DNA from 4 places in the Crassaminicella indica genome. Region 3 is predicted to be linked to each of the others. Evidence: riboswitches for the same ligand, from Rfam matches in the RefSeq annotation. Region 3 holds a riboswitch; each other region holds the start of a gene.
What was found. A riboswitch is a leader RNA that binds a small molecule or an ion and turns the genes downstream of it on or off. The one in region 3 is predicted to bind cobalamin.

Region 1: it holds a riboswitch for cobalamin, as region 3 does, so the genes downstream of both, KVH43_RS07510 (DUF4430 domain-containing protein) here and KVH43_RS03675 (aspartate-alanine antiporter-like transporter) in region 3, are expected to answer to the same signal.
Region 2: it holds a riboswitch for cobalamin, as region 3 does, so the genes downstream of both, KVH43_RS01045 (FecCD family ABC transporter permease) here and KVH43_RS03675 (aspartate-alanine antiporter-like transporter) in region 3, are expected to answer to the same signal.
Region 4: it holds a riboswitch for cobalamin, as region 3 does, so the genes downstream of both, KVH43_RS07575 (DUF2292 domain-containing protein) here and KVH43_RS03675 (aspartate-alanine antiporter-like transporter) in region 3, are expected to answer to the same signal.

The regions. Positions count from the first base shown of each region.
Region 1 is NZ_CP078093.1:1,559,289-1,567,580, forward strand. Features, by position in the region: gene KVH43_RS07495 (oxaloacetate decarboxylase subunit alpha) at 1-1,275, shown strand, start outside; gene KVH43_RS07500 (pyridoxal phosphate-dependent aminotransferase) at 1,291-2,478, shown strand; gene KVH43_RS07505 (divergent polysaccharide deacetylase family protein) at 2,613-3,419, shown strand; cobalamin riboswitch at 3,485-3,650, shown strand; gene KVH43_RS07510 (DUF4430 domain-containing protein) at 3,809-4,915, shown strand; gene KVH43_RS07515 (hypothetical protein) at 4,929-6,956, shown strand; gene KVH43_RS07520 (hypothetical protein) at 6,949-7,650, shown strand; gene KVH43_RS07525 (hypothetical protein) at 7,654-8,292, shown strand, end outside.
Region 2 is NZ_CP078093.1:178,568-186,859, reverse strand. Features, by position in the region: gene KVH43_RS01070 (peptidoglycan D,D-transpeptidase FtsI family protein) at 1-139, shown strand, start outside; gene fabI (enoyl-ACP reductase FabI) at 152-928, shown strand; gene KVH43_RS01060 (cobalt-factor II C(20)-methyltransferase) at 1,034-1,816, opposite strand; gene KVH43_RS01055 (ABC transporter permease) at 1,794-2,525, opposite strand; gene KVH43_RS01050 (ABC transporter ATP-binding protein) at 2,526-3,374, opposite strand; cobalamin riboswitch at 3,571-3,748, shown strand; gene KVH43_RS01045 (FecCD family ABC transporter permease) at 3,888-4,949, shown strand; gene KVH43_RS01040 (ABC transporter ATP-binding protein) at 4,966-5,727, shown strand; gene KVH43_RS13350 (sirohydrochlorin cobaltochelatase) at 5,790-7,532, shown strand; gene KVH43_RS01025 (ABC transporter substrate-binding protein) at 7,644-8,292, shown strand, end outside.
Region 3 is NZ_CP078093.1:774,042-782,333, forward strand. Features, by position in the region: gene KVH43_RS03660 (M20/M25/M40 family metallo-hydrolase) at 1-840, opposite strand, end outside; gene KVH43_RS03665 (AbgT family transporter) at 923-2,479, opposite strand; gene KVH43_RS03670 (YibE/F family protein) at 2,732-3,865, opposite strand; cobalamin riboswitch at 4,035-4,234, shown strand; gene KVH43_RS03675 (aspartate-alanine antiporter-like transporter) at 4,390-5,622, shown strand; gene KVH43_RS03680 (aldehyde dehydrogenase family protein) at 5,692-7,056, shown strand; gene KVH43_RS03685 (hypothetical protein) at 7,200-7,520, opposite strand; gene KVH43_RS13405 (DUF2651 family protein) at 7,584-7,820, opposite strand; gene KVH43_RS03695 (FeoB-associated Cys-rich membrane protein) at 8,075-8,224, opposite strand; gene feoB (ferrous iron transport protein B) at 8,237-8,292, opposite strand, start outside.
Region 4 is NZ_CP078093.1:1,582,725-1,591,016, forward strand. Features, by position in the region: gene KVH43_RS07565 (outer membrane protein assembly factor BamB family protein) at 1-1,632, shown strand, start outside; gene KVH43_RS07570 (S-layer homology domain-containing protein) at 1,645-4,995, shown strand; cobalamin riboswitch at 5,181-5,369, shown strand; gene KVH43_RS07575 (DUF2292 domain-containing protein) at 5,539-5,685, shown strand; gene KVH43_RS07580 (DUF4430 domain-containing protein) at 5,872-6,696, shown strand; gene KVH43_RS07585 (outer membrane protein assembly factor BamB family protein) at 6,892-8,292, shown strand, end outside.

The sequences.
Region 1 (8,292 bases), 790 kb from region 3:
GCTTTGGAAATGTGGGGAGGGGCAACATTTGATGCTTCTTTAAGATTTTTAAATGAAGACCCATGGGAAAGATTAAGAACTATTAGAAAAAAAGTTAAAAATACTAATTTACAAATGCTTTTAAGAGGTCAAAATATTTTAGGATACAAGCATTATGCAGATGATGTAGTGATAGAATTCGTAAAAAGATCTATTGCTAATGGAATAGATGTTATAAGAATATTCGATGCTTTAAATGATGTAAGAAATTTAAGAGTAGCTGTAGAAACAACAAAAAAAGAGGGAGGACATGCTCAAACAGCTATTTCATATACAATAAGTCCCGTGCATACAACAGAGACTTATGTAAGTTTGGCAAAAGAAATGGAAGAAATGGGAGCAGATTCTATTTGTATTAAAGATATGTCAGGTCTTTTGACTCCGTATTATGCATATGAACTTATATCAGCTATAAAAAAGGCAGTAAAAGTTCCTTTAGAGCTTCATTCTCATACTACTAGTGGTTTAGCTAGTATGATGTATCTAAAGGCTATTGAAGCAGGTGTTGATATTATTGATACGGCAATCTCACCATTTTCTATGGGAACTAGTCAACCACCTACTGAATCTATAGTTGCAACACTAAAAGGAACAGAGTATGATACAGGAATTTCAATTGAGAAACTAAATAAGATTGCAGAGCATTTTAGACCATTGAGAGAAAAAAGTCTAGAAAGTGGACTCCTTAATCCGAAAGTATTAGGGGTTAATATTAATACGCTGATTTATCAAGTACCAGGAGGGATGCTTTCCAACCTTGTTTCTCAGCTTAAAATGCAAAATGCTTTAGATAAATTTGAAGAGGTGCTAAAAGAGGTACCAAGAGTAAGAGAAGACTTAGGATATCCCCCACTTGTAACGCCTACAAGTCAAATCGTAGGAACGCAAGCAGTGTTAAATGTAATTACTAAAGAAAGATACAAGATGATTCCAAAGGAAGTAAAGGCTTATGTAAAGGGAATGTATGGAAAGCCTACTGTAAAAATAAAGCCTGAAATAATTAAAAAAATTATTGGAGATGAAGAAGTGATCACTTGTAGACCTGCAGATTTAATCGAGCCTCAGCTACAAAATATTAGAAATGAAATGAAAGAATATCTAGAACAGGAAGAAGATGTACTATCTTATGCATTATTTCCACAAGTAGCTGTAGAATTTTTCAAGTATAGACAGGCGAAAAAGTATAAAATAGATAGCGATTATGTTGATAAAGTATTAAAGACATATCCAGTATAAAAAGGGGGAATTATGATGAATTTTGAATTATCAAGAAAAAATAAAGAAATATCTCCATCTCTTACACTTGCTATCACAGCAAAAGCAAAAAAAATGAAAGCAGATGGTATAGATGTAGTAAGCTTTGGAGCTGGAGAGCCTGATTTTAATACACCAGAGCATATCAGAGCTGCTGCTATTGATACGATGGCAAAGGGGCTTACAGGATATACTGCGGCATCGGGACTTCCTAATTTAAAAATGGCGATTTGTGATAAATTAAAAAATGATAATAATTTAGATTATAGTTCTGAAAATATTGTTGTTTCTAATGGAGCTAAGCATTCACTATTTAATGCATTGCAAGCAATATGTAATCCAGGGGACGAGGTGATTATTTCTGTTCCGTATTGGGTAAGCTATCCAGAGCTTGTAAAGCTTGCAGATGCCAAACCGGTTTTTGTTGAAACTTCAGAAGAAGAAGGCTTCAAATATACAAAAGAAAGCTTATTAAGAGTGATCAATAAAAATACAAAGGCGATTATTTTAAACAGTCCAAATAATCCAACAGGTACAGTTTATACAGAAAATGAATTAAAAGAAATTGCCGAAATTGCAGTAAAGCACAATATTTTCATTATTTCTGATGAAATTTACGAAAAATTAATATATGATGGAAAACATAAAAGTATTGCTTCTTTAGGTGATGATATAAAAAAATTAACTATTGTGATTAATGGTATGTCAAAGGCGTATGCTATGACTGGATGGAGAATAGGATATTTAGCAGCAGACAAAGAAATTATTAGCATTATTAATAATATTCAAAGTCATGCTACCTCTAATCCTAATACTATTGCACAGTATGCGAGTATAGCTGCTTTAAAGGGAGATCAAAAACCAATATATAAAATGATAGAAGCATTTGTAGAAAGAAGAAATTATATGGTTGAAAAGATCAATAGTATTGATGGATTATCTTGTAGAATGCCAGAAGGAGCATTTTATGTAATGGTAAATATATCAAAAATTATAGGAAAGACCTTTAATGGATTTACTATTAATAGTTCAATGGATTTTGCAGAGTATTTACTAGAGAATGTAAACGTAGCAGTAATTCCAGGGATCGCTTTTGGTGCAGATAATTATATTAGATTATCCTATGCTACTTCTCTTGAAAATATTCAAGAAGGATTAAAAAGAATAGAAAAAGCTATTCAATAATAAAATAATTGTTTTGAAAAAGCATCTGTGAGGATGCTTTTTTTTTCATGAAAATATATTAAACTAATTGGAATATATTTCTATGTGTTTAGCATAGTATATTAGCATAAAAACGCATAGAGGATGTGAACCTTATGTTCATAGTTGTTACGAAAAAAAGATTGTATAAAGTAATTATAGCTTTACTAATTGTGTGTTTGTTGATGATATGTATTTTTATAAAATGCAGGAAGAATACAAAAACAAATGGAGAGCCAGTTGGATATGTAGTATTGGTGATTGATGATTTAGGTTATCATGGGGATGGAATGGAGGAGCTGTTAAAATTAGATATACCTATTACAGCTGCGGTAATGCCTTTTTCACCATTTACAAAGAGTGATGCAGAAGCTGTACATAAAGCAGGTATTGAGGTAATAATGCACGTACCAATGGAGCCAGTTGTTGGGAAAAAGGAATGGTTAGGACCGAAGGGAATTACTTGTGACTTATCTGATGAAGAAATAAAGCTTAGAATAAAAGAAGGATTAGATGAAATAAAATACGCTGTAGGGATGAATAATCATATGGGTTCAAAAGCTACACAAGATAAAAGAGTAATGAAGGCTATCCTAGAAATTGCAAAGGAGAATAATTTATTTTTTTTAGATAGCAAAACAAACCCTAATTCTATTGTAGCAGATGTAGCAAATGAATTAGATGTTATTTGCTTTGAAAGAGATGTATTTTTAGATAATATAAAAAATCAAAGGGCAATAGAAAAACAGTTGAAAAAACTTGGTAATATTGCTTTAGAAAAAGGGTATGCGATAGGAATAGGACATGTAGGAGCTGAAGGAGGAAAAGTAACAATCAATGCTATAAAAAATATGTATCCTATTTTAGAAAAAGAAGGAATTAAGTTTGTAAATTTATCAAAGTTAAAGAGAAATTTACATTAATATGTGAATATGGCAATAGGTTGACAATATGGTAATAAATGCTATAATGTGAATGATATGAAAATTAAATAAAATAGTGTAAGGATTTAGGGAAAAGGGTGAAAATCCCTTACTGTAGTCGCAGCTGTAACCGGCGATGAAAATCAGAATATGCCACTGTCAAATGAATGGGAAGGCCTGATTGGAAGATGACCCGGGAGTCAGAAGACCTGTCGTTACATACTTTTGTAATCCTCCGACTTAGAGGAGAAGAAGAATATTGGTGTTAAAACACAGAAATATCTATTGGGTAATTAAGTATTTTTGAATGATCCCAGTATAAGTACATCTGAATCCTCTTCCAGGTTGGAAGGGGATTTTTTCAATATACGTATTAGGGGGAATGAAGTGTGAAAAAAATAAAGAGCTTGATTACATTACTTCTTGTAATCTCAATGGTATTTTCTTCATGTGGATTTAGTATGGCACAGGGGAAGGATACGGATTCGAAATCGAATGTGGTAGTTATAGATGGTGTTAAATATAAGGGGTATAAAGGACCTGTACAAGGAGAAATCAAATATAAGGAAGGCAGGCCAGCAAATCAGAATTCAAAGGTATATAAAGCATCTGGTGATATTGAAAGTCCATATCATGTTGATTTAGTTGTAACTACTGATTTTGGTCATAAAAAAATATATGCAAAAAATGTTGGGCTTGTAAAAGATGAAGTTGGAATGGAAGTATTATTTAGAAATTTAGATATTCAAACTGCTTATGGTGGTGGGTTTGTGAATGCGATTAATGGGATTGAATCAAAGTTTACATTTTATACAGGAAAAAATAGAAAAAAACAAGATTGGTTTTATTGGGTAAATGGTATTTTGGCGCCAGTAGGTATAGCTGAATATAGACCAAGTCCAGACGATGTAATATGGTGGGATTATCATGATTGGAGTATAACTATGTTTGCACCAGCTGTGATTGGTTCTTATCCTCAGCCTTTTAAAAATGGATTCTGGGGGAAAAATCCAGGAACAGTTATTATGTATACAGATGGCTACAAAGACGAGGCAGAAAAATTAAAAGCGAGTCTTATAAAACAAGGGGTGAAAAAAATAGATTTGGCAGCTTACAATCCAAAAGCTTTAGAAAAGCCAAAGAAATATTATATATTATTAGGAACATGGAATAAACTAGCAAAAAAAAGCAAGCTAATGAAGGATATCAATAGAAAAAATAAATTAATTGGAACGTATGTGAAATTTGAAGGAGGAAAACTAAAAGCTTTAGATTTTAAAGGAAAGACTATTTCATCTTATGATCATGCTGGAGCTATTTATGCTTATGCAGCAGGAATAGGAAGTGTTAATCCAATATGGATGGTTACAGGAACAGATGATGAATGGGTAAATAAGGCATTAGATGTACTTATTAATAAACCAAAGTCTATTGATAGATATTTTAGTGCAGTTATATCAAAAAACGGCATAGAAAATGTACCGTATGTTCATTAAAGGATGTGAAAGAATGAAAAAAATAGGGTTTTTAGTGAGTATCCTGATTTTTATAATTTGTTTTTCAATTATAGGACAAGCTCAAACTATTGACATAGAAGTAAATGTTGGTTTTGATGGAAAAATAAAGCTTGGTGGAATGAATCCTATAAAAATTATTTTAGATGCTAAAGAAAATGAATTGGTAGGAGATCTAAAAATATATGTAGGAGAAAGAATTTATACTCATCCTATAAATTTGAAATCAAATACTAAAAAAGAATATATGTTTTCTATACCTGTTTTGAAAGAAAATGAAAAGCTAGAGGTAAATATTGAAAAAGATGGACAAGTTATAGAAAATAAGACGATTACTTTAAAAATTCTTCCTAAAAATACAGTATTTATAGGTGTTTTAAGTGATACTCCTGAAAATTACTATGGAATAAAGGAAATGCATAAAGGTTTATTTCATGATAAAAATATTGAAGTAATCAAATTAAATGAAGAAATGTCGTATACCGTAAAGGAATTAGAAAATTTGAACATATTAATTCTTGATAATTTTTATACAAATAATCTATCAAATGAAAGTGAAGAAATATTGAAAAAATGGATTGCTAATGGAAATATATTGTTAATTGGTGATGGAAAATATGCATATAAAAATTTAACAGGATTCCTTAAAGGGATAGAAGAGAAGAAAAATATAGGGGATGGATGGGTGATCCCTGTAAAAGGTAATGCATTTATCAATATGATAAATAAAAATATTACTCCTTTTGGGATAAATAAAATATTAAATAATGACAATTTAGATAAAAGAATCAATGCTTCAAAGAACCTTTATGGAGCAGCAGATTATTTATTAACACCTAATTACAAAACAGTATGCTTTTTATTTTCATTTTTAATAATTTATATTCTTTTATTAGGAATCTTTATGTATTTTGGAAAGAAAAAATGGTTATTCTCATCGATAATTATGATTGCCTGTATTGTTTTTTACGGATTTTCTTTTATAGGAAATCTTGATAAGCTAAAGGCTGTCAGTGCAGCCGTAAAAATATATCATCATGGGTTAGATTGCTATAAATTTACTAGTATTTATCCAGATAAAGAAGATAATATACGTCTTCAATTTGTTAATGGTCATTTTATAGATGTGCTTAATGGCACAGACTATGTATTAGACCCAGTTGATAAAAAGGTAGATTATATTATAAAAAAAGATGAAATAGATACAAATGAACCATATTCTTTATATAGAGAAGAAACACAATGCATAAAAACACATAATATTATGGCTTATATAGATAATGATACCTTTAAGGGGGAAATCATCAATCCAATAGCAGACAAGATGTATAATTGCTTTTTACTTGTAGGTGATACGGTGATTCCTTTAGGTGATTTAGATGGAAAAGAAAAGAAGCGTATAAATTACAAACTAGATCATAGCTTGAGAAATCTAGGAGATTATAATTATCTTGAAAAAATTTATGAAACAGCGGAATTAGATGATTATGAAAGACAAATGTTTGAATATTATTTTTATAATATAGATGCATTTTCATATACTAATCATCTTATCGGTTTTAGTAAGGGGCTCGAAAAAGTAAATGTAAAGGACGGAAAAGGAAATATTAAGGAAATAGCTTGTAATGTATTTGATTTAAATATGAACTATAAGGAAAATGTATATATTCCTTGTGAGATTATTAAGCCTATTACAGATTTTGAAGAAAATGAAGATAAAAGAGAATTTATTTTAGAAGATGGAAAAGAAGTAAAAGTATATTATGCTATACCTAAAAATATCTATGTAAAAGCTATTAAACTTTATACAAAGGTTGATGGAGGCAGAATTGATTTAGAAATTTATAACCAAGAGGAAAATATCTGGGAAGAGCTGACTTCTGAAAAGCTAAAGCAAGAGGCTGTAACAAAATATATTTCAAAAGGTCCTCTTATGATAAAAATAAAAGGAGAAGGAAGAATGATGCTTCCTCAGATTGAGATTAAAGGAAACAAAAGGGAAGCAGGTGGTGGGAATGTCTAAAATTTTTCAGATAAACAAAAGAAATAAGGGGCTTATTTTAGCTTATGTGTTGATTTTAAGTATGGTTTTACTAGGATATTTATTTATGGTGGCTATGAGAGCAGATGGTTATCAGCCTGAAATTTATGAAAAAGGATATATGTATTTTATTATTTTAGCATTTTTACTGTCTACTATGCTTTTATCGTTATGGGAAATAAAAGAGAAAGATGTATGGAAGGGATTGTTTGATGTATTTATTTTTACTATTTCTGCAGTTCCTTTGATTTTAATGATATTTATGGTAGGGCAAATATCGAGGCAAGATATCTTATTCCCATTATTATTTCAAATTTTATGGGGAGTAACTATTTTTAGTATAAAAAATTTATTCAGAGATCTTAATATTCATAATACGGGAAAAGCTTTTTTGTTGATTATTTTTAATTTTTTTATATTAATCCTCAGTATGATTTATTTATACTTTTATAGTCAATATGCAAATCTTGTTATTACGACAGTCTTTGATAAAGATATTCCAAGTATATTTCTTTTAAATCCATTAATATCTTTAATAGGATATTTGAATGAACAGATAGGTGGAAGCAATCAAATGGGAAGGCTACCTATTATTATATGCTTTGTATTTTGGGGGATTTTTTCAAGTAGCATTTTTTATGTATCTAATAAAATAAAAAGACACCAAGGGGTGTAGAAGATGAAGCATGTAGATAGGACTTTAAAGCAATTACGTAATAAAATTTGGATCGAAAAAATGCTAGAGAGTATTATTAATGCATTCTGTATCTCTAGCATAGGATTTTTTTTGTGCATTAGTGGTGCACATTTTTTTCCAATTGTTTATGCGTTGAAAAAATCTTTAGTATTTATTCTAGGGGTTATTATTTTAGGAATAATGATAGGTTTTTTTAAGCGACCAAGTATACAAGAAACTGCATTACTTGGTGATTCATTAGGATTTCAGGAGCGTCTTTTGACTTATTTAGAGTATAAGCACGAAGAAAACGTTATGATTGAAAATTTTAAAGAAGAACTTGCTAGTGCTTTAGCAGTTTTTGATTTAGTAAAGAAATACAAGATAAAATTGCCGACAAAAAGAATAATCATGAGTGTTTTGCTGTTTTTTTTAGCCACTGGAATATATTTCATTCCTTCTTTATCAATGGAGGTAGCAAACGATCAAGAAGCAGTTCATAAAGAATTAAAAGAAGAAGCTCAAAAGCTAGCAGCACTAAAAGATAAGCTTGAAAAAAGCTTAGAAGATAAAGCTTCAATAAGTGAAGAGAAGGAAGAGCTTTTTTTCATATTAGAAGAAACAGAAGAAAAGCTAAAAAAT
Region 2 (8,292 bases), 600 kb from region 3:
GTTTATAGGTTTTGCACCAGCTAATGATCCTAAGGTGGCTATTGCTGTAGTATTAGAGAATATTGGAATAACTGGAGGGAAAAGTGCAGCTCCTATTGCAGGAGATGTTATGGCGACTGCTCTAGATAGATTGAGATAAGGAGATGACAATATGAGTACTTTATTAAAGGATAAAAATATTTTGATTATGGGTGTGGCAAATAAATGGAGTATTGCCTGGGCAATTGCAAAGGTTTTTCATAAAGCAGGAGCAAAATTAGCATTTACATATTTAGGAGAAAAAACAAAAAAAAGTATCGAAAAGCTTATTGAACAAGAGGGCATGAAGGATGTACTTTTGCTTTCTTGTGATGTGACAAAAGATACAGAAATAGAAAATACATTTGATATATTAAGAGGTGAATTTGAAACACTTCATGGGGTTGTACACAGCATTGCTCATGCAAAAAAGGAAGAGCTTGAAGGAAGCTATGTAGATACATCAAGAGATGGATATATGATGGCACAAGAGGTTAGTGCGTATTCTTTAGTATCAGTTGCTAAATATGCAAAGCCTCTTATGCTTAATGGAGGAAGTATAGTGGCATTGACATATTTAGGGGGAGAGAGAGTAGTTAAAAACTATAATGTAATGGGTGTAGCAAAAGCAGCATTAGAAGCTAGTGTAAAGTATTTAGCTCATGATTTAGGTGAAGAAAATATAAGAGTAAATGCAATTTCTGCTGGTCCTATAAAAACATTAGCAGCAAAAGGAATTAAAGATTTTAATACGATGTTAAAAGCATTTGAAGAAAAAACTCCTATGAAGAGGCTTATAAATACAGAAGAGATAGGAAATACAGCGCTTTTTTTATGTAGTGATTTAAGCAGCGGTGTAACAGGTGAAAATATTCATGTAGATGGTGGCTATCATATATTAGGATATTAATGGATTTTTTACGTTGATTTGTATATAAAATGGCCCGTAAAACCTCTGTTGTTTATATAGAAGGTTTTACGGGCTTAAAATATTTGGCTAATCTTTTAAAGATACTTACTTATTGTGGTAGTTTTCTTTGTTAATTAATATAGTTGAAAAATATGATATTTGATCCTCTCTAATATTTTCCAAATCATGATAAACTATTTCACGGTCTTGAGAAGAATTGCTTACTAGGATTGCATATTTGATTAAATCGTATTTTTTAAGCTTTTTAATTATTTCCTTGAAATTTTTATATACTTTCATTAGTACAATAGAGTTATAATTTTTTAACGTAAAATCAATTTTTTCTTCATCAGCGGTACATGGTAGTATTACCAAAGCTTCTCGGTCCATGACAAGAGGAAAGTTTTGACTTGAAGCAATATTTGAAAAAGCACTGATTCCCGGGATTGTTTCTATTTCTACTTTTCCTCTTAAAAGTTCTAAAATATAAACATAAGTACTGTAAAGCATTGGATCTCCTAAAGTAATAAAGCCCACATTTTTTCCACTTTTTACTTCATTTTCTATTGATTTTGCAATTTTATTCCAAGCATTTATTCTTTCTTCATCATTGAAATTCATTGGAAAGTGTCTTTGCTTTATTTCTGTTTTAGGTAAAATATATTCCTTGACAATAGATAAAGCTAAGCTTTCTCCCCCTTCCTTTGGTTGAGGAGCAAAAAGAACATCTAATTTTTTAAGTGTGTTTACTGCTTTTACTGTAACCAAAGAGCTGTCTCCAGGGCCAGTACCAATTCCATAAAATTTTGACATAAGCTTTAAACGAATACGAGTGTATTCGTTTTCCTCCTTTCTAAAAATGGTTTTATATTTCTCTATAGCTTGCATATACACCTAAGGCATAAAGGATTAAAAAGTATGTAAGTAATATAAATATTGAAAAATAATTAGTAATTCCTTTGAGTGCGATATTTCTTAGCCCCATTATAGCATGGGTAAGAGGAAGTATCTCTATGATTCTTTTTATAATATATGGCATTTTTTCTAATGAAAAAAATGTTCCACATAAGAAGGTCATAGGTGTAATGACAAAGCTTGTGAAGCGATTCATGTCATAATGAGTATTTATGACCATTGCTGCAAAATATCCAAAAGCAGCAAAGAGAAGACTGTTCAAAAAGCATATTAGCAAAAAAGAAAATGTAATATTGATATAAGCACCAAATAGATAAGAGACTATTAAAATGATACATCCCGCATAAAAACCACGTAATGCTCCAGCTATGACGTAGCCTAGTGTTAATAAATACATATTTACAGGTGCTGTTAGATAGTATTCAAAGCTTTTTTCGTGAAGTCTTGCTACAGAAATTCTAATGGCTACAGCATTAAAGCTTGTATGCATTGTAGACATAGCAATTATTCCAGGAATAATATAATGTAGATAACTATATCCTTCTATGGAAACATCTGCTCCTAGTCCCCATCCAAATGCTAATAAATATAAAAGAGGAGTGATGACTGCAGAAGAAGTAATTTTGAAAGCTCTTTTTTTGAAAAAAGCAAATTCTCGCCAAAGTATTGTGAAAACTTCCATTTATTGTACCTTCCTATTCGTAAAATTATAAAAAACATCTTCTAGATTTGTATTTCTCAAAATATAATGTGTATCAAGTGAATGAGCATATTCTTTTGCTTCTTCTATAGATTGAAAATACTTATATTCTGTTATTTTTTCTGTATTAAAATATTCGACAGTAAATTTACCAAGATTGTTTTTTAAAGCATCGCTTGTATTACAATAAAATATTTTTCCTTGATCCATAAGACCTATTTGATTGCAAAGATATTCAGCTTCTTCAATATAGTGAGTTGTAAGAATGATTGTTTTTCCCATAGCCTTCATTCCTTTTAGCATATCCCATATTTTCCTTCTATGATTTACATCAATTCCTACAGTAGGTTCATCCAAAAAAAGAATATCAGGATCATTAACCAATGCTTTAGTAATCATTAATTTTCTTTGCATACCACCAGATAATTTTTTGCTAAGTCTATTTTCTATAGACTTTAGATCTGAAAAAGCTAATAATTTTTCAATCTTTTGATGAAGTTGATTTCCTTTTATTTTATAAAGCTTTGCAGAAAAAATAAGATTTTCTCTTACAGAAAGTTCTTTATCGAGGTTGATATGCTGAGGAACAATGCCAATTTTACTTTTGATGAAAGTATTGTCACGATTCATTTTTTGGTTTTCAATAAGGATAGTTCCCTTAGTTGGCTTTAATAGCCCTACAAGCATTTTAATAAGTGTAGTTTTTCCTGCACCATTAGGACCTAAGAGGCCAAAAAAGCTTCCCTTTTGAATCTTTAAGCTTAAATTATCTACAGCTGTAAAATCTCCATATTTTTTTGTTACTTTTTTGATCTCAATTATATGCTTCATTTATTCATTGCTGCCTCCTGTTTTTAAATTCAATTATAACTCTAACAGAATCAATCTAATTAATCAATATAAGCTTTTAAAACCGAAAATATATAAAATTAAGTAGTCTGTTTTGTTTTTGTATACTCAAAACTAAAAATAATCTTATTATTGACATGCTTTTTATGATTATATATAATTAAAGGTGTTATTGACAAATTCATACAGAATATTAGGTTTCTTTAAGAATTAAAAGGGAAAGTGGTAAAAGCCACTGCAGCCCCCGCTACTGTGAGGTGGATGAAACTTTAAAACCACTGAAGCTGTTTGCTTTGGGAAGGTTAAGGAGTAAAATGAAGCCAAGCCAGGAGACCTGCCTAATTGTTAATATTCATTCTTTCGGAGGGAAAGTAGAATAGACTAGTAAAAAATGGAGATTTTGATATGTTAAAACCATTTTACTGTGTATATAGAGCTTTCCGAGAAGCTCTTTTTTTATTATGTATTTTGTGAAACTTTACCACTGGAGGAATTATGGAGAATAATTTGGCTTTGACTATACAGCAAAAACGGTATAAAGAGAAAATCATTGGTATTTGTTTTTTAGTTTTATTGATTATCACTTTTTTTTCATCAGTTCATTTAGGGAGAGCAAATATTCGTGCTTATGATGTTGTAAAAATTATATTTGGAAAAATTACAGGAAATGAGTCTGTGTATAGTTATATAAAAGCTTCTTATGTGGCTATTGTTTGGAATGTAAGGCTTCCAAGAATTTTTACAGCAATGATAGTAGGAAGTGGTTTGGCAGTTTCAGGGGCTGTTTTTCAGTCGTTGCTTATGAATCCATTGGCAGATTCTTATACTATGGGTGTTTCATCTGGAGCAGCCTTTGGAGCAGCACTAGCACTTTTTATAAATATGTTTTTGATGGATAATTTTCAAGTTCCTATAACAGCGTGTGCTTTTATTGGTGCATTTATAACATTAGGTATTGTGATTTCTATTGCTAAGGTTAAAGGAGTTTTAAGCTCTTCAAATTTGATTATTGCTGGAATTATAGTGACATCTATTCTTTCAGCTGGTATTAAGTTTTTAAAAAATCTAGCAGGAGAAAACGTTGCACCTATTGTGAATTGGTTAATGGGAAGCTTATCAGCAAGAAGCTGGGAACATGTTTTGATGAGTTTTCCGATGATAATATTATGTATAATTATTTGTATATATTTTTCAGAGGATTTGAATCTTCTTTGCTTGGGAGAGAAAGAAGCAAAATTGTTAGGTATTGATACACAAAGTGTAAGAAGGATTTTTTTAATATGTGGTTCATTCATTACGGCTGTATGCGTATCTGTAAGTGGGATTATCAGCTTTATAGGTCTTATTGTGCCACATATGCTTAGATTTTGTATTGGGTCTGATAACCGTACTTTGATTCCTCTTTCAGCATTACTTGGTGCAGAATTATTATTGGTAGCAGATACAGGTGCAAGAGTATTGATGAATATAGAAATTCCTGTAGGTGTGCTTACAACATTGCTTGGAGGACCATTCTTCATATATATTTTTATGACGAGAAATAAATCGCTGCACTAAAGTAAAGGGGGCTAATATGTATAAAGTAAAAAATTTATTTTTTTCATACGATGATAAAGAAATTTTACATGATATTAGTTTTTTTATTGAACAAGGAAAATTTACAACGATTATTGGGCCAAATGGTTCAGGAAAGACTACCCTACTTAGCTTGATTACAGGACAATTTCATAAATATAGTGGAAATATTTATTTTCAAAATAAATGCTTGAAAGACTATAGTATAAAAGATTTAAGTAAAAGAATAGCTTTTGTGTCTCAAAATGTAGATATTAGATTCCCTTTTACATGCTTAGAAGTTGTGATGATGGGAAGAAATCCATTTAAGAGTCGTATGAAGAATTTAACCCCAAAAGACATGAAGATAGTACGAGAATGCATGGAGATGACAGATACGCTAAAATTTTCTGATATTCCTATTACTGAATTGAGTGGGGGAGAAAAACAAAGAGTTATGCTAGCAAAGGCTCTAGCCCAAACGCCAAAGGTATTATTTTTAGATGAAGCCTTTTCAAATATGGATATTCAGTATACTATTTATTTTTTAAATTTATTAAAGGATTGTATTGAGAAAGAGCATCTTACTGTTATAGCTATTATGCATGATTTGAATTTAACACATATGTTTAGTGATAGAATATTGGCATTAAAAGATGGGAAAATTTCGAAATATGGAAAAACAGAGGATGTGATGACAAAAGAGTTGATCAAGGAATTGTTTGGTGTAGCTATAAGAAAGACTGAAGAGAAAGGTTTGGTTATTCTACCAAGCTTATAAAAATGTTTTTTACAGTTTTAACTTTTTGTTAAAGCTGATATAAAAATATAAGGGGTGGTATTATGAAAAAGATTAGAATTTTAAGTTTTATTTTAGCGTTGATGTTGGTAGTAGCTGGTTTTGCAGGTTGTGCAAAAAAAGAAACATCTGCAGAACAAGATCAAGCAAAAGAGGAGAGTAAGGAAGTGAAAAAAGCAATATTAGTTGCAAGCTTTGGAACAAGCTATGCAGACACAAGAAAGGTTACAATTGATGCGGTTGAAGAAAAAATACAAAAAGCATTCCCAGAATATGAAGTGAGAAGGGCATTTACTTCTGATATTATTATCAAAAAGTTAAAGGACAGAGATAATATAGAAGTGGATACAGTTGCTAAGGCAATGGATAAATTAAAAGCAGAAGGCTTTAAGGAAGTAATTGTTCAACCATTACATATTATGCCTGGTGCTGAGTACAGTGATATCAAAGAAGAACTTAGAAAATATAATGATGGAACTTTTGAAAAGTTTGTATTAGGAAGACCTATCCTAACTCATCAGGAAGATTATCAAGTGGCTGTTGATGCATTAAAATCACAATTACCAGAGCTTAAAGAAGGACAAGCTGTTGTAGTGATGGGACATGGAACAGAACATCCTGCAAATGCATGTTATGCTGATTTACAATATGTAATCGATGACAATAATTTAAGTGTTTATGTTGGTACAGTAGAAGGATATCCAGCATTAGACGATGTTATTAAAAGGTTAAAGAAAGATAATATTAAAGAAGTGACATTAATGCCATATATGGTAGTTGCAGGAGACCATGCAAATAACGATATGGCAGGAGATGAAGAGGATTCATGGAAGACAATCCTTAAAAGCGAAGGATTTACTGTAAATACTTATCTTCATGGTTTGGGTGAAAATGAAAAATATCAAGAGATTTATGTAAATCATGTAAAGGATTCTATTGAGGGAAAAGGAGAAGAAATCCCTGCTCCAGTTAAATGTGTTGAAAAAGGAAATTGGCAAGAAGGTAAAAAAGGAATGCTTGTAGTGAGCTTTGGAACAAGCTATGCAGATACAAGAAAGGTTACGATTGATGCAGTTGAAGAAAAAATACAAAAAGCATTTCCAGAATATGAAGTAAGAAGAGCTTTTACTTCTGATATTATTATCAAAAAGTTAAAGGACAGAGATAATATTTTAGTAGACACACCAGAGAAAGCTTTAAACAAAATGAAGGAAGAAGGTTTTGAAGAAGTTATTGTTCAGCCACTTCATGTTATAGCAGGTGCTGAATATAATGATTTATTAGAAGTAGTAAAGAAATATGAAAATACATTTAAAAAAATAGCAGTAGGTACACCAATTTTAAATACTCCAGATGATTATAAGGTAGCAGTAGAAGCATTAAAATCACAATTACCAGAGCTTAAAGAAGGACAAGCTGTTGTAGTAATGGGACACGGAACACATCATCCTGCAAATGCAAGCTATGCGTGCTTACAAAGTGTACTTGATGATGAGGGGTTAAATGTATTTGTAGGAACGGTAGAAGGATATCCTGCTTTAGAGGATGTTATAGAGAAATTAAAAGCTAAAAACATTAAAGAAGTAACATTAATGCCATATATGCTTGTTGCAGGAGATCATGCAAATAACGATATGGCAGGAGATGAAGAGGATTCATGGAAGACAATCCTTAAGAGCAAAGGATTTACTGTAAATACTTATCTTCATGGTTTAGGTGAAAATGAAAAATATCAAGATATTTATATAGAGCATGCAAGAAAAGCTATTGAAGGGGAAGAAAAATAAAATTATAACAAGTAAATGAGAGCATCTCATTTACTTGTTATTTTATATAGGAAATGTTGCTAAAATTTAGATATAATTATGTAATGCTTGCTAATAATTGGAGGGGGAAAAATGAAAAGAAAAATATCTATATTATTAATTTTAATACTCGTTATGAGTATTTTAGGAGCTTGTTCTAAAAATGAAAGTGAAAATGAAGATGTAGTAAAAGGTGACAACAATTTTAGTAAGATTGAATTTAAGGATGATTCTGGAAAAATTGTTCGAATGGACGAACCAGCAAAGAAAATAATCTCTTTATATTCAGCTCATACAGAAAATTTGTTTGCTTTAGGATTAGATAATGAGATAATTGGAATTGGTAAAAGTGATGCTTATCCTGCAGCAGTAATGAATAAGAAGCGTTTTGATTATCGAGCTGATCCAGAAAAGGTTATTGCAGTAGAGCCTGATTTGGTACTTATTCGTCCATTTATTAAAAAAAGTAAACCTGAATTTGTAGAAGCACTAGAAAATACAGGAATTAATGTGGTTTCTTTATATCCTGATAAGTTTGAAGAGTTTCCTAATTATATTAAGAAGCTGGCTATTTTAACAGGAAAAGAAGCTGTAGCAGAAAAGTTGTTAACAAAATTTAATAATGATTTAAAAGAATTGGAAAGTATTACAAAAAACATAAAACCAAAAGTAAATGTTTTCTTTGAATCTACAGAAACTGAATATCGTACAATAACAAATGATTCAATGGCTGCAATGGCAA
Region 3 (8,292 bases):
AATTTCAACCTCTGCTTTAAATTCCTTTGCAGCTTCTTCTAAGCACTTCACCATATGAGCTGTCTGTTTATCTAATTTTTCATTATTTAAGCTTCTTGCTTCTGCTTTTATTTCTACTTCTGGACAAACAATATTTGTTACTTTTCCTCCTTGAATAACACCAACATTTGCCGTTGTTTCTTCATCAATTCTAAGCAAATTCATACTGCTTATTGCTCTTGCAGCAACTTGGATAGCACTGATCCCTTCTTCTGGACATACTCCTGCGTGTGCTGGCTTTCCAATGATTTTTGCATTTATTTTATCCTGCGCAGGTCCCTTTATGATTATTTGTCCTGGATCTCCACCACTATCTAATACAAATGCACGTTTAGATTGAATTTTGGTATAATCCAAGTTTTTAGCCCCGAATAATCCACCTTCTTCGTAGATACTAAACACCACTTCAATTGGACCATGTTCTATATTTTTTTCTTTTATCACCTTTAGCGCCTCTACAACAGCAGCAATACCTGCTTTGTCATCTCCTCCAAGCACTGTTGTTCCATCACTATAAATCACACCATCTTTTACTACTGGTTTGATCCCCTCTCCAGGACTTACTGTATCCATATGACAGCTGAATAAAATTGGTTCAATGTCTTTGCTTCCTTCAAGTCTTGCAATAACATTCCCTGTATCTGAACCTACCTTCTCTCCTGCATTATCTATATGTACCTCAAGACCTATATTTTTTAGTTCCTTCGCAATAAAATTTGCAAATTGTCCTTCTCTTTTTGTAGGACTGTCAATTTGTACATATTTTAAAAATTCATTTACAATCCTTTCTTTGTTTATCATTTTACCCCTCCTAAATGAGCGAGAATCCTTTTTGATCTAAAAAGAATTCTCGCTTTGTTTTGTCTATATCTAGAAAAGTTCTCTACATAGCCAAATGGATAAATGCATCTGGTCCAATAGGTGCTCCTACAAGATACCAAACAATCATCAGTGCTGTCCATCCTAATAAGAATGCTATAGAATATGGAAGCATTGTAGAAATTAACGTACCAATTCCAGTATCTTTATCATATTTTTGTGCAAATACTACTATTACCGCAAAGTATGACATTAGTGGTGAAATAATGTTTGTACAGGAATCTCCTATACGATATGCAAGCTGAGTAAATTCTGGTGTAAATCCTAATTGATACATCATTGGTATAAATACAGGTGCCATGATTCCCCATTTAGCAGATGCAGAACCAATGAATAAGTTAATAAATCCAGCAACTACAATAAATGCAAGGATTAATGGTAATCCTGTAAATCCAATAGCTTTTAAGAAGTTTGCACCACTTACAGCTAATATAATTCCTAAGTTTGTGTATGAGAAATATTTAATAAACTGAGCAGCAAAGAAACATAATACTAGATATCCTCCTAAACCACTCATAGCCTTGCTCATAGCTTTGATTACATCTTTATCGTTCTTAATTGTTCCTGCAACAATACCATAAACCAAACCCGGTACTAAGAAAAATAACATGATTGTTGGAACTAATCCATTATATATAAATTGCTTTAATGGGTTTTCTGCTTCTGGTACTTTTAATGCTGCATTTTCAGGTAATGTTAAGAAGATCATCACTGCAACAAAAATTAGTAGAGAAATACCCGCAGCAACTAAACCTTTTTTTTCTACTTCTGTAACTTCCATACTATCATCTGCTTTATATTCACCTTTGTATTCGCCTAATCTTGGTTCTACAATTTTTTCAGTTACATATGTTCCTATAAAAGTAATTAAAAATGTAGATGCCATCATGAAATACATATTAGCTGTTGGCAATATACTTAACTCAATTCCACCAGCAGTCAAAGCCTCATTTGTAATACCTGCTAGTAGTGGGTCTAATGTTCCTAATAAAAGGTTCGCTGAAAATCCACCTGATACACCTGCAAAAGCAGCTGCCATACCAGCAAGTGGATGACGTTTAAAGCTTAAAAAAACAATAGCGCCTAATGGAACTAATACTACATACCCTGCATCTGATGCTATGTTTGACATAACTCCAGCAAATACAACTACAGCAGTAATTAATCTTTTAGGTGTACTAAGTACCAATTTCTTAAGTGCTGAATTGATTAGTCCTGTTCCTTCAGCAATACCTACTCCAAGCATAGCAACTAAAACAGTCCCTAATGGATGGAATCCAGTAAAGTTTTTTGTTGCTGTATTAATCATATACCTTAATCCTTCAGCATTTAATAGAGAAATTGCTTCAACAGTTTTTTCCGTTTTATACTTAGCATCATAAAAATTAACTGCTAATCCTGCACGAGATGCAATTTCTGAAATAACAATTACAGCAACTGCTAACAGTAAAAATATCGTAACTGGATGCGGTAGTTTATTCCCTACTGTTTCAATGACATTAAGAAATTTGTTAAACAATCCTTTTTTTGACGGTTGAGAAGATTTTGAAACGCTTGCCATATTATTCCTCCTTTTTAAATAGTTCTTTTAGTTTTATAATTCTGACAATTCTGCGTATAGATACAATTCATGATTATTTTTTATAATTGCATAAATATAATTTGTCATATTAGGAAAATGTTATCATATGTCTATACGCATCATTCATGATAACATATTTTCGTTGATAAATGTTTTAAATTTTTGTAATATGTAAATATGAGTGAATGACTTTGATAACTTTTGTAAAAAAATACATAAAAATAGAGATGCTTATTCTGCATCCCTATTTTTATTCTTTTTCATTAGCATACTTGCTACAAAAGCTGTTAATGGAATTGTCAATACTAATCCAATACTTCCTGCTAATGATCGAATAACCTCCGTAGCAATAATATCTAGATTTAATATTTTAATAATGGAGGTTTCATGAGCCATAAACAATAAAAGCAATGGAATAGAGCTTCCTGTATAAGCAAGGATCAGGGTATTTGTCATTGTTCCCATAACATCCTTTCCTACATTCATTCCTGCAGAAAACAACTCTTTTCTTGTAAGTGATGGATTAGCATTATTTATTTCTTCTATAGCAGAAGAAATAGACATTCCTATATCCATAACTGCTCCTAATGCCCCCATTATAATTCCAGAGAATAGAAGACTTTTAAAGTCAAAGGAAACTTTTTGAGGAATATTCATAAGCATAACCGCTTCTTCGCTACTAAGTCCTGTTAATTTGACCATACTTCCAATATAATAAGCAATGACCCCTGCAATAATTACACCACCAGTGGTTCCAATAATACCTGCAATACTTTTACTATTAATACCTCCAATAACAAGCATAGTCATTATTGTAATAGCTACAGAAATCGCTATAGTAATAGGAATAGGATTCATTCCCTTTAAAATAGCTGGTAAAAGTATTTTTAGAATTGCAAACAAAGTAAGAGAAAGAGTTACAACAGCCTTTATACCTTTCATCTTTCCAATAATTATAATCAATACAATAAACAATATATATAAATATATTATATAATGCTGTCGCATGTAATCTGTTATAGCTACATCTAATCTTCCATCAGTATATTCATCAATATTGATTACAATTTTATCATCTTTCTTTACTTCAATAGCAAACGCAGAATTACATGGTATATTATTCTCTATTTCTAAAACCTTTCCTTTATATTTTCCACTAGTAATTTTCAATTTTACATGCTGCTCTTTTTCTTTAAAGTCCCCGTATTCTTGAACAATTTTTGCCTTACTTGCTTCTAAAACCACTCCTGTTTCTGTATAACTCGTATAATCTTCATATACATTTAACGGATCTTCTTGTTCTCCATAAACACTAAAAGAACATAAAAATATAAATAAAATTGTCATCCATAATATTTTTTTCATAATTGCCTCCATATAATACTTTTTGTCCATAGTATACCATTTTTTGCGCTTTTTGAAAACATAAATACTTTTGCAGCATTTTCTAAATATTCTTTCAAAATAAAAACTATTACAACATTTTGTATATTCATTGACATTGTTTCAGCAGTTTAATACAATGTGTTTGAAAAGTTAATCACTTCAACATGGTGTTGTTAACAATAGATTAACAGCTTAAAAGGGAAGCTCGGTGAAAATCCGACACGGTCCCGCCACTGTAACGAGGAATGCAGCTATATATATACCACTGTTTTCATTTAATGGGAATGGGAAGGTGATAGCTGTGTAATGAATCGAAGTCAGGAGACCTGCCATGCTTGATGATACCGTTATCACTTACGCGGATAAGGAGGTGTTATTGATTCGCAAAGAGCATTACTGTCTCATTGCTTTTCAATATACTTATTGTTAAGATCGAGCACCTTTTTATACAAAGGTGCTTTTTATTTAAAAGGTTCTATAACAAAATGAAAGAAGGAATAAAGATGCATTTTAATTTTACAACCTTTATAACCAACTATTTTGTACTAATCTTCTTTTCTGTTGTAACAGGATTATTCATCGGAAGAATTGAATTTGGAAAAATCAAGCTAGGTACTTCTGGAGGCTTATTTACAGGTCTTGTTATCGGCTGGTATATCTATGGGAAATATGCTCTTCCTTATAAAAATACAGAAAACCTACCTTCATATGCAGAAAGAATACTAACTGAGGGCATCATTCCAAATGAACTTTTCCTATTTAGTCTTATACTATTTGTAGCTGCTGTAGGTCTTTTAGCCTCTAAAGATCTAGGCAAAGTATTAAAAAAATATGGATTAAAATTTGTGTTGTTAGGCTTTGTTATTACTTTTACAGGAGCTGCAATTTGCTACATCATGACAATGCTCAGTAAAGGGCAAAATCCATATGCTGTTTCAGGTGTTTATACAGGTGCTTTAACTAGTTCCCCAGGACTAGCAGCTGCATTAGAAGCTGTTACTTCATATGGTAACGAAGCAGAAAGTATGGTTGGCTTTGGCTATGCTGTAGCATACGTTCCTGGTGTACTTATCGTCATTGTCTTAATGCAATTTTTACCATTGATTTTTAAAATAGATCTAGAAGCAGAAAAAGAATTATTTAAACAAGAGATGTCTTCCCCAGAAGACCCTGTCATGAATTTCGAAGTAAAGTTTGACCTTATTGCATTTGTCTTCGCCTGTTTGATTGGGTTGCTATTAGGTAAAATGAAAATTTATTTAGGTTCTATAATAGGATATTTTAGTCTTGGTTCAACAGGTGGTATTCTTATAGCATCTCTTATATTAGGTTATATAGGAAAGCTCGGGCCAATGCATTTTAGAATGAGTCCTAAAATTTTAGGCACAATACAAGAACTAGCTCTTGCATTCTTTCTTTCTATGGTCGGTTTAAAATATGGATACACAACTATTCATTCAATAACTCACTCGGGTGCTTACTTAGTATGCATATCCTTTCTATGTGGATTCTCTGCTCTATTAGCAGGCTTTATCATCGGAAGGTATGTCTTTAAAATAAATTGGATTATGCTTTCTGGCGCACTTTGCGGTGGAATGACTAGTACACCAGGACTAGGTGCTGCCATAGAAGCTACAAAAAGTGATGGTGTTGCAGCAGGTTATGGAGCTACTTATCCATTTGCCCTTCTTGGGATGATTCTATTTACTATACTGCTGTATCGAGTACCAGTATAAATTTGTTAAAAGAATCTTTTCATACTAGAAAAGATACTTAAATTATAAATATAAATGGAGGGATTGAGTATGGAAGCAAAGGCTTATATTGATGCTTTAGTTGAAAAATCAAGAATTGCTCAAAAGGAATTTGAGAATTTCACACAAGAACAAGTTGATGCAATTGTAAAAGAAGTTGGTAAGGTAGTATATGACAACGCAGAAGAATTAGCAAAAATGGCTGTTGAAGAAACAGGCATGGGTGTTTATGAGCATAAAGTACTTAAAAATAAAGGAAAGTCAAAAACTATTTGGAACAGCTTAAAAGGAAAAAAATCTGTTGGCATTATAAATAGAGATGAAGAAACAGGAATCGTTGAAATTGCAAAACCAATGGGAGTTGTTGGAGCTGTTACACCTACTACAAACCCAATCGTAACACCAATGTGTAATGCAATGTTTGCATTAAAGGGAAGAAACTCTATTATTATAGCACCTCATCCAAGAGCAAAAAAATGTAGTGCAGAAACTGTAAAAAGAATTAACGAAGCACTAAAAAAACATAATGCTCCAGAAAATTTAATTCAAATCATTGAAGAACCATCTATTGAAAAAACAAATCTACTAATGAACGCTGTTGACGTAGTTGTAGCTACAGGTGGTATGGGAATGGTAAAAGCTGCATACAGCAGTGGAAAGCCAGCTTATGGTGTTGGTGCAGGAAATGTACAAGTTATTGTAGATAGAGATGTAGATTTTGATGATGCTGCGAAAAAAATTATTGCAGGAAGAACATTTGATAATGGTATCATCTGTTCTGGAGAGCAAACTGTTATTGCTCATGAAGATGATTATGATAAAGTTATCAAAGCTTTTGAAAACAATGGAGCATACTATGTAAATGATCCAGAAACAAAAGAAAAATTCAGAAAAGCTATTTTTGTAAATGGTACAATTAATAGAGACGTAGTAGGACAATCTCCACAAAAGGTTGCAGAGTTAGCAGGTGTTGAAATTCCAGCAGATACAAAGGTAATCCTTATCGAAGCAGATGGTATTGGTGCAGAGGATGTACTTTGCAAGGAAAAGATGTGTCCAGTAATGGCTACGTTTAGATATAAAACCTTTGAAGAAGGAGTAAAAATTGCACAAACAAACCTAGAGCTTGAAGGAAAAGGACATAGTGCTGCAATTCACTCAAATAACAATGAACATATCGACTATGCAGGAGAGAATTTAACAGTAAGTAGATTAGTTGTAAACCAACCATCTTCAACTACTGCAGGAGGAAGCTTCTTCAATGGCTTTGCACCTACAACTACATTAGGTTGTGGATCATGGGGAAATAACAGTATTTCTGAAAACTTTACTTACAAGCATATGATTAACATTTCAAGAATCGGTCATTATATGGCAGATAGAGTAGTTCCTTCTGATGAGGAATTATGGGCATAATTTCATTTGATTAACAAAAAAGAGGCTGTCGGTAAATCATTAAATTGATTAACCGATAGTTTTTTTTCAAAAAAAACAACTTGATTTTTCTAGAATAGCTTAAATTTTTTAGTGAGAAATCTATAATTATGTTCATATAATAATTATTTGCTTTTTATATTTAATAATAATTTACCTAAAACAATAATGATACCTACACTCATTCCCATATACTTGTTTATATATTTAAAAGCATGCGGGACATATACACCAAAAGTTAAAAAAATCATTGTATACCCTATAATTTTAACATATATAGCTTCTCTATTAGTTAAATATCCAGCTATAAAAATAACTAACAATATAGCACATGAGAATATAACGGATTTTAAAATAGAATTATGAAAAGAAAATAAGATTGACATACTAATTATACTTATTAACAAAAGAGAAATTAATAGTATTTTATTTTTATCAATATACATAAATTTAATTCTCCTTACTATACTTAAAATTAGAGTAATTAGAAAAATATACAATCAGCTAAATTATTTAAAATCATTATTTCTTCTTGATCTAACAGTTAAACTAATAATTAAAGAGAAAATGGTATAAATTATTACCCAAATAAAGAATGAGCCTCCGAATAGAGTTAGTGTTAATATAGTCAAAATTGTAAAAACTATTAAAGGAATTACATAACATTTACTAAACCATATGTATCCAAAAACTGATATGATCAGTATACTTAAAGGACAAATTAAAAAAATAAAAACAAATTCCAAGATATCACCACTTTCTATACTATCTAATTATATTATTTTGAATAAATGAATCTTTGGATATACTAATCATATCAGATGCATCCTAAGGTATTGTTCTTCATAAAATTAATATTCCTAGGATTGAAGTGTCTTATTTTGTTATTTATTAGTTACATTTTATCATATAACTAAAAAAAGGACTCATCTCTTTTTTGAGATTTGTCCTTTTTTCTTTTTTAAAGGGCTAATTTTTATTTCCCGACAGCCCCTTTTTTCTATTCCTTTCTAGAAGGACAGCTATATTCACTGCAACCACTACAGCTACTGCAACCACCTTTAACTTCGTTTTTTACACCTTTTATCAGACAATATGCTCCAAATCCAATGATTGGTATCCCTATTATCCACGTAAGCAAACTACCCACAAAATCATCTCCTTAAAATCCAAGTAATCCTCCTATTTGATATACAAGGAAAGCAACTACCCATGCAA
Region 4 (8,292 bases), 810 kb from region 3:
AAAATTTTAACAAAAGATGGTATAGAGATTTTAGGGGAAGAATTAGAATGGATAAGTAAAACACTTCCTATTGTAAAGGTTAGTCAAACTGGTAATGTGGTGGCTGTGAAAGAAGGTAGAGGAGAAATAAGAGTTCGGATAAAAAATTATCCTAAAGAAGAACAAATTATCCATGTAAATGTAAAAAGGGTGCCTATTAAAAAGGTAGGACAAGAGGAGATAAAAAAAGCACTTAATTCTACAATAGGATATTATGCTCGTAAAGGAATTAATAAGGATTGGGAAGCTTTTGGAATGAATGCAGCAGGAGAAGATATTTGCCAATATAAGATAAATGGACAAACTTACATACAAAAGCTAAAAAATAAAATAAAAAATGAGGGTATAGAAGATAAGATGACGGATTATGAAAGAATAACCCTTGGAATTTTGGCAGCAGGAGAAGATCCTACTAAATTTGAAGGTATTAATTTTATTGAAAAAATATATAATTGGCCTGATTTAGGTCAAGGGATGAATGCAGCTATTTGGGGACTTATTGCTCTTGATGCAGCTAATGCAGAAATTCCTTTAGATGCAAAGCATACGAGAGAGTCGTTCATCAAATATATTTTAAGCAATATGAGTGGCGAAGGATGGTCATGGGGTGGTGGTGATACTGCTGATGTAGATATGACAGGTATGGCACTTTGTGCATTAGCTCCTTATAAAGATAGATTAGATGTAAAAGTAGCTGGAAACAGAGCTATCAAATGGCTTAGTAAAAATCAATCAGAAGATGGTAGGTTTGGCACATGGGGTAATTATACATCAGAGTCTTGTTCTCAGGCAATTATGGGTTTGACAGCCTGGGGAATAGATCCACAAGGACCAGAGTTTACAAAAAGATATGGTAATGCTGTTACAGGACTTTTGAGTTATCATTGCCAAGATGGGATGTTTATCCATATAGATACAAAAGATCCGAGTTTTGCTACGCCACAAGGATTACAAGCATTAGCTGCATTATTAGATTTTAGTAAAAATAAATGTTCTACAATATTTTATAAAATTAATGCCAATAAAGGAGAAGCAAAAGCGATAACAGCTATAGAGATTATGCCAGATGGTATAGAAATAGAAGAAGGACAGAGGATTCAGTTAAGAGTAAAAGATCAAATTGGAAGAGAAATAGAAAATAAAAAAATTTGTTGGGAAAGTAGCGATGAAACAATAGCAATGGTTGATAAAAATGGATTAATACAAGGAATAAAGGCAGGAAAAGTAAATATATGTGCAAGTCTTAAGGAAGATAAAGAAGTAAAGGATACTTCTAAATGCACTATTGTAGGAAAAATATTTGAAATAAAAAATGTTCAAATAGAAGATGTTGGAAATGGAAAAAATATCAGCTTTAGCATAAGAAATATCACAAAGGATGATCAGTCAGTAGTGGCTATTGTAGGACTTTATGATAAAAATACCAATAGACTTATACAGCAAGAATATGTTGAAAAGGTCTTTGATCCACAGGAAAGCTATGATATTAAGACTTTCTTCTCTATACCAACGGAAGGAGAATATATGCTAAAGTTGATGATATGGAATGATTGGTTTAAAGGAAGACCTTTAATAGATGCTGTTACAGAATAAGGGGGGGATAAGATGAAGCTTTTCAATAAAAAAATATTATCACTGCTTCTAGCGATTGCTGTAATATTTTCATTTATGCCTTTAGCATATGCATCTAATGGGATAACGGCAAATATAGAAAAAGAAGGAGAAAAAGTAAATATTATAGGGACTACAACACCTAATACAAATGTAAGCTTATTGATTATAAGAACCAGTGATCAAGATAAATGGTATGCAAATCAAACTAAATCAGATGCAAAGGGAAACTATAATTTTTCATTTGAAATAGCAGCAGGATCATATAATGCCATTATAACAAGTAATGGTGTACAAAAACAGCAAAGCTTTGATGTAAAGGGAGAAAATACAGCAGTAGTAACTGTTCGTGTAGAAGGGAAAAATGAGACTTTACTCCCTGAAACAGAAGTTATTATTCAAGATGGGGAGAGCACCTTACTTTCTACAATTGAAAAAGGGTTAAAAGAAAATGATGTTCCCTATAAGCTATCATCAGATGGTATGATTGAAAGTATAAAAGGAGAAGTTGGCTGGCAGTGGATGATCAATAATAAAGGAAATGTGTCCATGCCTAATCAAAAGCTTCATGCAGGAGATGAAATTGTACTGATTGATGATGAAATATGGGATCCAATAATTACTAAGCTAGAAGTTTCTAAAAAGACAGTTAATGCAGGTGATACCTTTACTGTTACTTTGAATAAAATAATAGATACAATAGCTCCAGTAAAAGGACAACCTATTTTTTATGCAGGAGAAATAAAAGAAACGGATGAAAATGGACAAGTAATATTTATAGCAAAGGGAAGTGAAGAACAGAAGATTACTTGTAATCCAAGTGGAAGCTTGATAAGACCAGTACCAATTAAAATAAAGGTAAATGGTTCTAGTGATGGAGGACAAGGTTCTAAGGAGCAACACATCAGTGTAGATATGAGAATTGAAGGTTATAAAGGAACTGTTTTTAATGGAAAGATAAGTTTTAATACTGCTGATTATAGAACAAGCGATGGAAAATATACATTTACTGGACCTGATGGTACAAGCTATACAAATCCTAGACCAACAGTATTGTTAGCCACAGTACTTGCTTGGAATAAAGCGGGAATAAGGGATAATAAAGTAAATAGTAACGCTAACTACGTAGCAAGAATGGCTGGAGAAGAAGAGTTTGATTTTAAATCAAAACATCCTAAATGTGGTTGGATGGTTAGAGTAAACGATATATTAATAAACAAAGGTGTAGGAGAATGGGAAATAGAAGATGGTGATAAAGTTGAATGGTACTATACAGATATAGATTCTTATTTTGGATATATTGATGTATCTCCTACAAATTTGAAAACAGGAGAAAAATTGTATGTGAAGGTAAGTGGAAAGAGCAATAGAGAAAAAGATTTTGGAGGGCAAGGAAGAAATAAAAATATAGAAGGAGCTACTGTATACGTAGGAAATCAAACCTATATAACAGATAAGGATGGAAAAGTAGAAATTCCAATGAATAAAGCAGGAACATATGAAGTATATGCTATAAAGTTAGATAAAAATTCTAAACATGCAGGATATTATTTCCCATTAGTATCTAGAACTGAAAAAATAAAGGTAAATGTTACTGGAGAAAATAAAGTTGATAAAAGTATTATTGAAAACGAAGAATATATTAAAATGTACAATATAGTAGCAGATCCAAATGCAAGTGAGAAAGATATTACAAAAGCAACAAAAGAAGCAGGAAATAAATTAAAAGAAAAGGCTAATGACATAAAAACAGAAAAAGATGCACAAAAAGTAGTAAGTGGTGCTAAGGATGTTGCAAAGATTATAGAAAAAGCAGCTGAACGTATAACTACCCAAGAAGGAGCAAAAGAGGTAGCAAAAGAAAGTATAAAAGTAGTAAATATATTAATTAAATCAGCAGAAAAATTATCAAAGGATAGTGATAAAAAAGAAGTAAGCAAAGCTGCGAAAGAAAATATGAAAGCTGTAATAAAGTTAATGGACAAATTAAATGATACAAAAGAAATCAATAAAGTAGCGGTGGATATAATTGATGCTACTGGAAAATTGATTCAACATGTTGGTAAAGAAAATGGAAAAGAAATTATTGAAGGTACAATCAAAGTTGCACAAAAAGCAGTTAAAAAAGCAAGTGTAAAAGAGCTTAATAAAAACCAAATAAAAGTCGAAAAAGAAAAGGTAGTAGCAATAGTAGATACAGATAGTATAAAAGAAATAGCTAAAAATACATCAGCTACAGTAAAAGTAATCAAAGAAAAATTAAAGAAAAATGGTATTGAAGATAAAAAAGAAATAGAAAATAAAATAACTATAGCGATACCAAAGGTAGACAAACAAGAAGTAGAAGCGAAATTAGCAAAGGATATGATGAAGATATTAAAACAAAATGGTATCGAAAAAGCAGAAATAAAAACAGAAAATGCAGTATTTAAGCTAACACCAAATACCTTTAATGAAAAAGAAAATAATGAAGAAATTGCTTTGATTGCAAAGACAGTTAATAGAAGCACTCTAACGCCACTTGAAAGATATAAAGTACCAAAGGGCTGCATTGTAGTAGATTTTAATGCTAAGGCTAAAGATGAAGAAATAAATAGCTTTAATGAGTCGATTGAAGTAGGTATACCTTATAAAGGAAAAGTAAATAAAGGAGAAGTAGTACAAGTATTTTTACTAAAGGAAAATGGAACTATAGAAAATATGGGTGGAAAATATGACTCTGATACAAGGATGGTAACCTTTAAAACTCCTCACTTTAGTAAATACTTTGCTAAGAAGGTAAAAGAAATAAAAGTAACATTTAAAGATCTTCAAGGCTACGAATGGGCAAAGGAAGCAATAGAAGCTATGGCACAAAAGGGTATAATAAGTGGTCGTGAGGAAGGTATATTTGATCCATCAGCAAACATTACAAGAGCAGAATTTGCAACACTTATGACAAAGATGATGGGTTATGCTACAGAAAACATGGAAGTACCATTTACAGATGTAGCAAAGGATGCGTGGTACTACTCATATGTAGGAGCAGCATATAAAAATGGTATTATTAGAGGTAGAAGTAATACTATATTTGATCCAAAAGGAAATATAACAAGAGAAGAAATGGCAATAATTGTTGCAAAGGTTCTTGACAAACAAGGATATGAAAAGGTAGGATTAAATGGATTAGATATATTTAAAGATAAAGAAAATATAGCATCATGGGCAAAAGAAGGAGTAAGCTTATGCGTAAAAGAAAAAATAATTAGAGGAATGGGAAATGGACAATTTAATCCAAAGCAAAATGCAAATAGAGCCCAAGCTGCTATGATGCTTTATAAGCTTTACAATTTAATAAATCAATAAAAAAAGCTGCTAGCAATTTTGCTAGCAGTTTTCTGTATATAGGTTGATGAAAATTTTATCAAATTATGTTATGAAAAATGATTGTGGAAGAAAACAGTCAACATATATTGACAATATATGTAAAGTAGTATAGAATTTAGCAGTAGAGGATAGTATTTAATATTATTCTATAGATATTTTTAAAAATTAAATATACAGCTTTTAGGTTCATTTATTTTTAAGATAAATGATTAAAAGGGAATCAGGTGAAAGTCCTGAACGGTCCGGCCACTGTAATTGGGGAGTGCTCCTTCAATATGCCACTGGGAAACTGGGAAGGCGAAGGAAAACGTTGATCCATAAGTCAGGAGACCTGCCAAAAGCTTTAAGTATATATCCTTCCGAGGAAAGGAGAGGTACTACATGAGATTTGTTTTTAAATCAAATGAGTTAATGTTAAAGTATCAAGATCCTTATCTTCAGTGGAAGTTAAGGATTTTTTATTTTATACCTGATTGACCTCTAATAGATTAAGAGGATAAAAAACGTTAGGGGGAGATATGCTTGAAACAAGAAAATATTTGTGTAAATCAAAAGGAAAAAAAATTAATTGAATTGATACGTAGTACTGAATATGGAGAAATTCGAATTATAGTACAAGATAAATACCCAATAAGGGTAGAAGAGATTAAAAAATCAATAAAGTTATAAAAACTAAAGTATAAAAATTAAGTTAGAGCTGACCAGAAAACTGGAGGCACTACCTATTATTGGTGGTGTCTTTTTGTTTTTGTATGCATGAGAATGTGTACAAATAATAGAATACTGCACTTCATAGTTTAAATAGGTGCAGTCATTGGAAAATATTCAGAGTAGAAAATGAAAGGGAGGATAAAAATGAAAAAAATATTTTCGTTTATATTAGTATTAACACTTGTTTTAAGCTTTGCAGGTGTACAAGCCTTTGCAACAGAAAATATTACAGATATTACCTTTGAAGATGGAAATGATTTTACTCTTGGTAAACAATTATATGATATGGAGGAAATAAAAGTTGTAGGTTTGACAGCTAATCATAAGAAAGTAGCTATTAACGATACAAAAAATATTCAATGGAGAACTTCAAATCCGGGTGTTGTTAGATTTTTTGATGATAATTGGAATGAAGTGAATACTATAAATGGAAAAGATACAGTAAATGTTTTAATTGTAGGAAAAGGAAAAGCTAAGATAGAGGTTACTTACAAAGGATTATATGTTCATAGCAATGTATATGTATCTGGCAATGGAGAAGCAAGTGTAGAAAACATTAAAATGAATGTAAATGGTGAAAAAACAGGTAAATTTGAGGTTAAAATCCAAAGATTAGAAAACTTTTCGCTAAAGAACATTTATGGAAGAAGTTACAATGATTCTGGAGTGATGAAGGATAAAGTTACTGCATTACATGCATTTTTGTATGCTCTAGAATATTATCATGATTCAGATGGGTGTATTGCTGTGACTGATCCTAATTGGGATTGGGATTGGGTAAGCAGAAATGTAAAAGTTGGTTATAATGGTGCATTTGTACAAAAAGTAGGGTTGGATGAAAATTATGGAATGACTGGCTGGATGTATAAAGTGAATGGAGAAATGCCTATGCATGCAGCTTCTCAACATGAATTAAAGAATGGAGATAGAGAATTGTGGTTTTTTGGTACATGGGGAAAAAGTAAATAAAGGTTGAATAATTTCTGAATATTTTCCATTTGCTTTATTAAGGAGAATTAGAAAAAACTAATTCTCCTTATAGTTGTTTAAAAAATATGGTATTAAAATTAAACAGCTGTTAGTGAATAGAACTAATACTTATAAAGAATCTTTAAAATTATTAGAGATGACTTTTTATAAAATAAAAAGGGGGAGGTTTAGTTTATGAAGAAAAATAAAAAGATTTTTAGTATTTTTTTAACTTTAGTAATTATATTTACAATATTTTTTTCATCTTTTGCTAGTGGAATTTATATAGAGCCTATTAAAAGAAATTATACTGGAGGAGAAAAAATAGATCTAACAGCAGATTTGTATGATGGAGAAAAAAAGGTTACTAGTGGTATTGATTGGTATTATTTTGATAATGACAAAAAGAAACATATTATTACAGGAGATAGTGATAATATTGAATTTATTGTACCTAATAATATGATAGATAAAACTGTTTCTACTGTAGTATATGCAGTATATAATGGTAATTCACAAAAAATTTCTATAGATATTGCTCCTCAAGCACCAGTTGCTTCAGAGCCATTAAAATTAGTTGAAGTAAGTCCTGTAAAAGGTGTATCAGGAATAAAAACAAACAGGGAAATAAGTCTTACCTTTAATAAAGCAGTAGTATTAAATGAAGAGTGCGGTGGATCACCTAAAGTGATTGTAAGGTATGATAAAGAAAAAGATGGGATATTAGATGATTTTTATCCTAATGGATTAGTTTGTATGGGAATGAAAAAACATAAATTATTGTTTAGTGAAGATAAACCAGAAAAAGTGGTGATACAATTATGTGATAAAGCTGGTAATCCTATTGAACTTGAAAAAGATCATAAATATGAAATTGCTATTTCTGGAAATTGGATTAAAGCAAAAAATAGTGATGAAAAATTTGAAGGAATAGGAATGAAAAAAAGGGGAGAGTGGATTTTTGACACAAAACAAACATGTGAATCTTTAAAGCTTCTATCAAAAATTCCAGTTAATGGAGCTAAAAAAGTAAAAAAGGATGCAGAAATAGCTCTTATATTTAATCAACCTGTTGAAATAGGAAAAGGCTTTGAAAATTTTATGCCACCTAAAGTAACATTGTACTATGATGCAGATTCAGTTAATAAACCTGATACAAAATATAATCCTAATATTTTTAATCAGCTTATCTTTGATAAAGAAAATCCAGAAAAAGTGATAATTAAAATAAAGAAGAATAAAAGAGAGGAAAAATTACTCGAAGAAAATCATGTATATGCATTAGAAGTAGCTAAAGGCTGTATTCAAGCTAAGAATACTGGTGAAAAATTTGAAGGGATAAAAAAAGGAGAGTGGATTTTTGATACAAAACAAAATGATATAGATATTATAGTAGAAAGATTTTACATATATAAGGGAGAAGCTATTAAATTAAAGGTAGAAAAAAATGATAAAAAAATAATATGGAAATCATCTGATCCTAAGATAGCTAAAATAGATGAAAATGGAGTACTTACAGGACTAACTAAAGGAAAGGTAGAAATTGAAGCTTTTGTAGAAGGAGAAGAGGATAAAAAAGGTTCTGTTGAAATGACA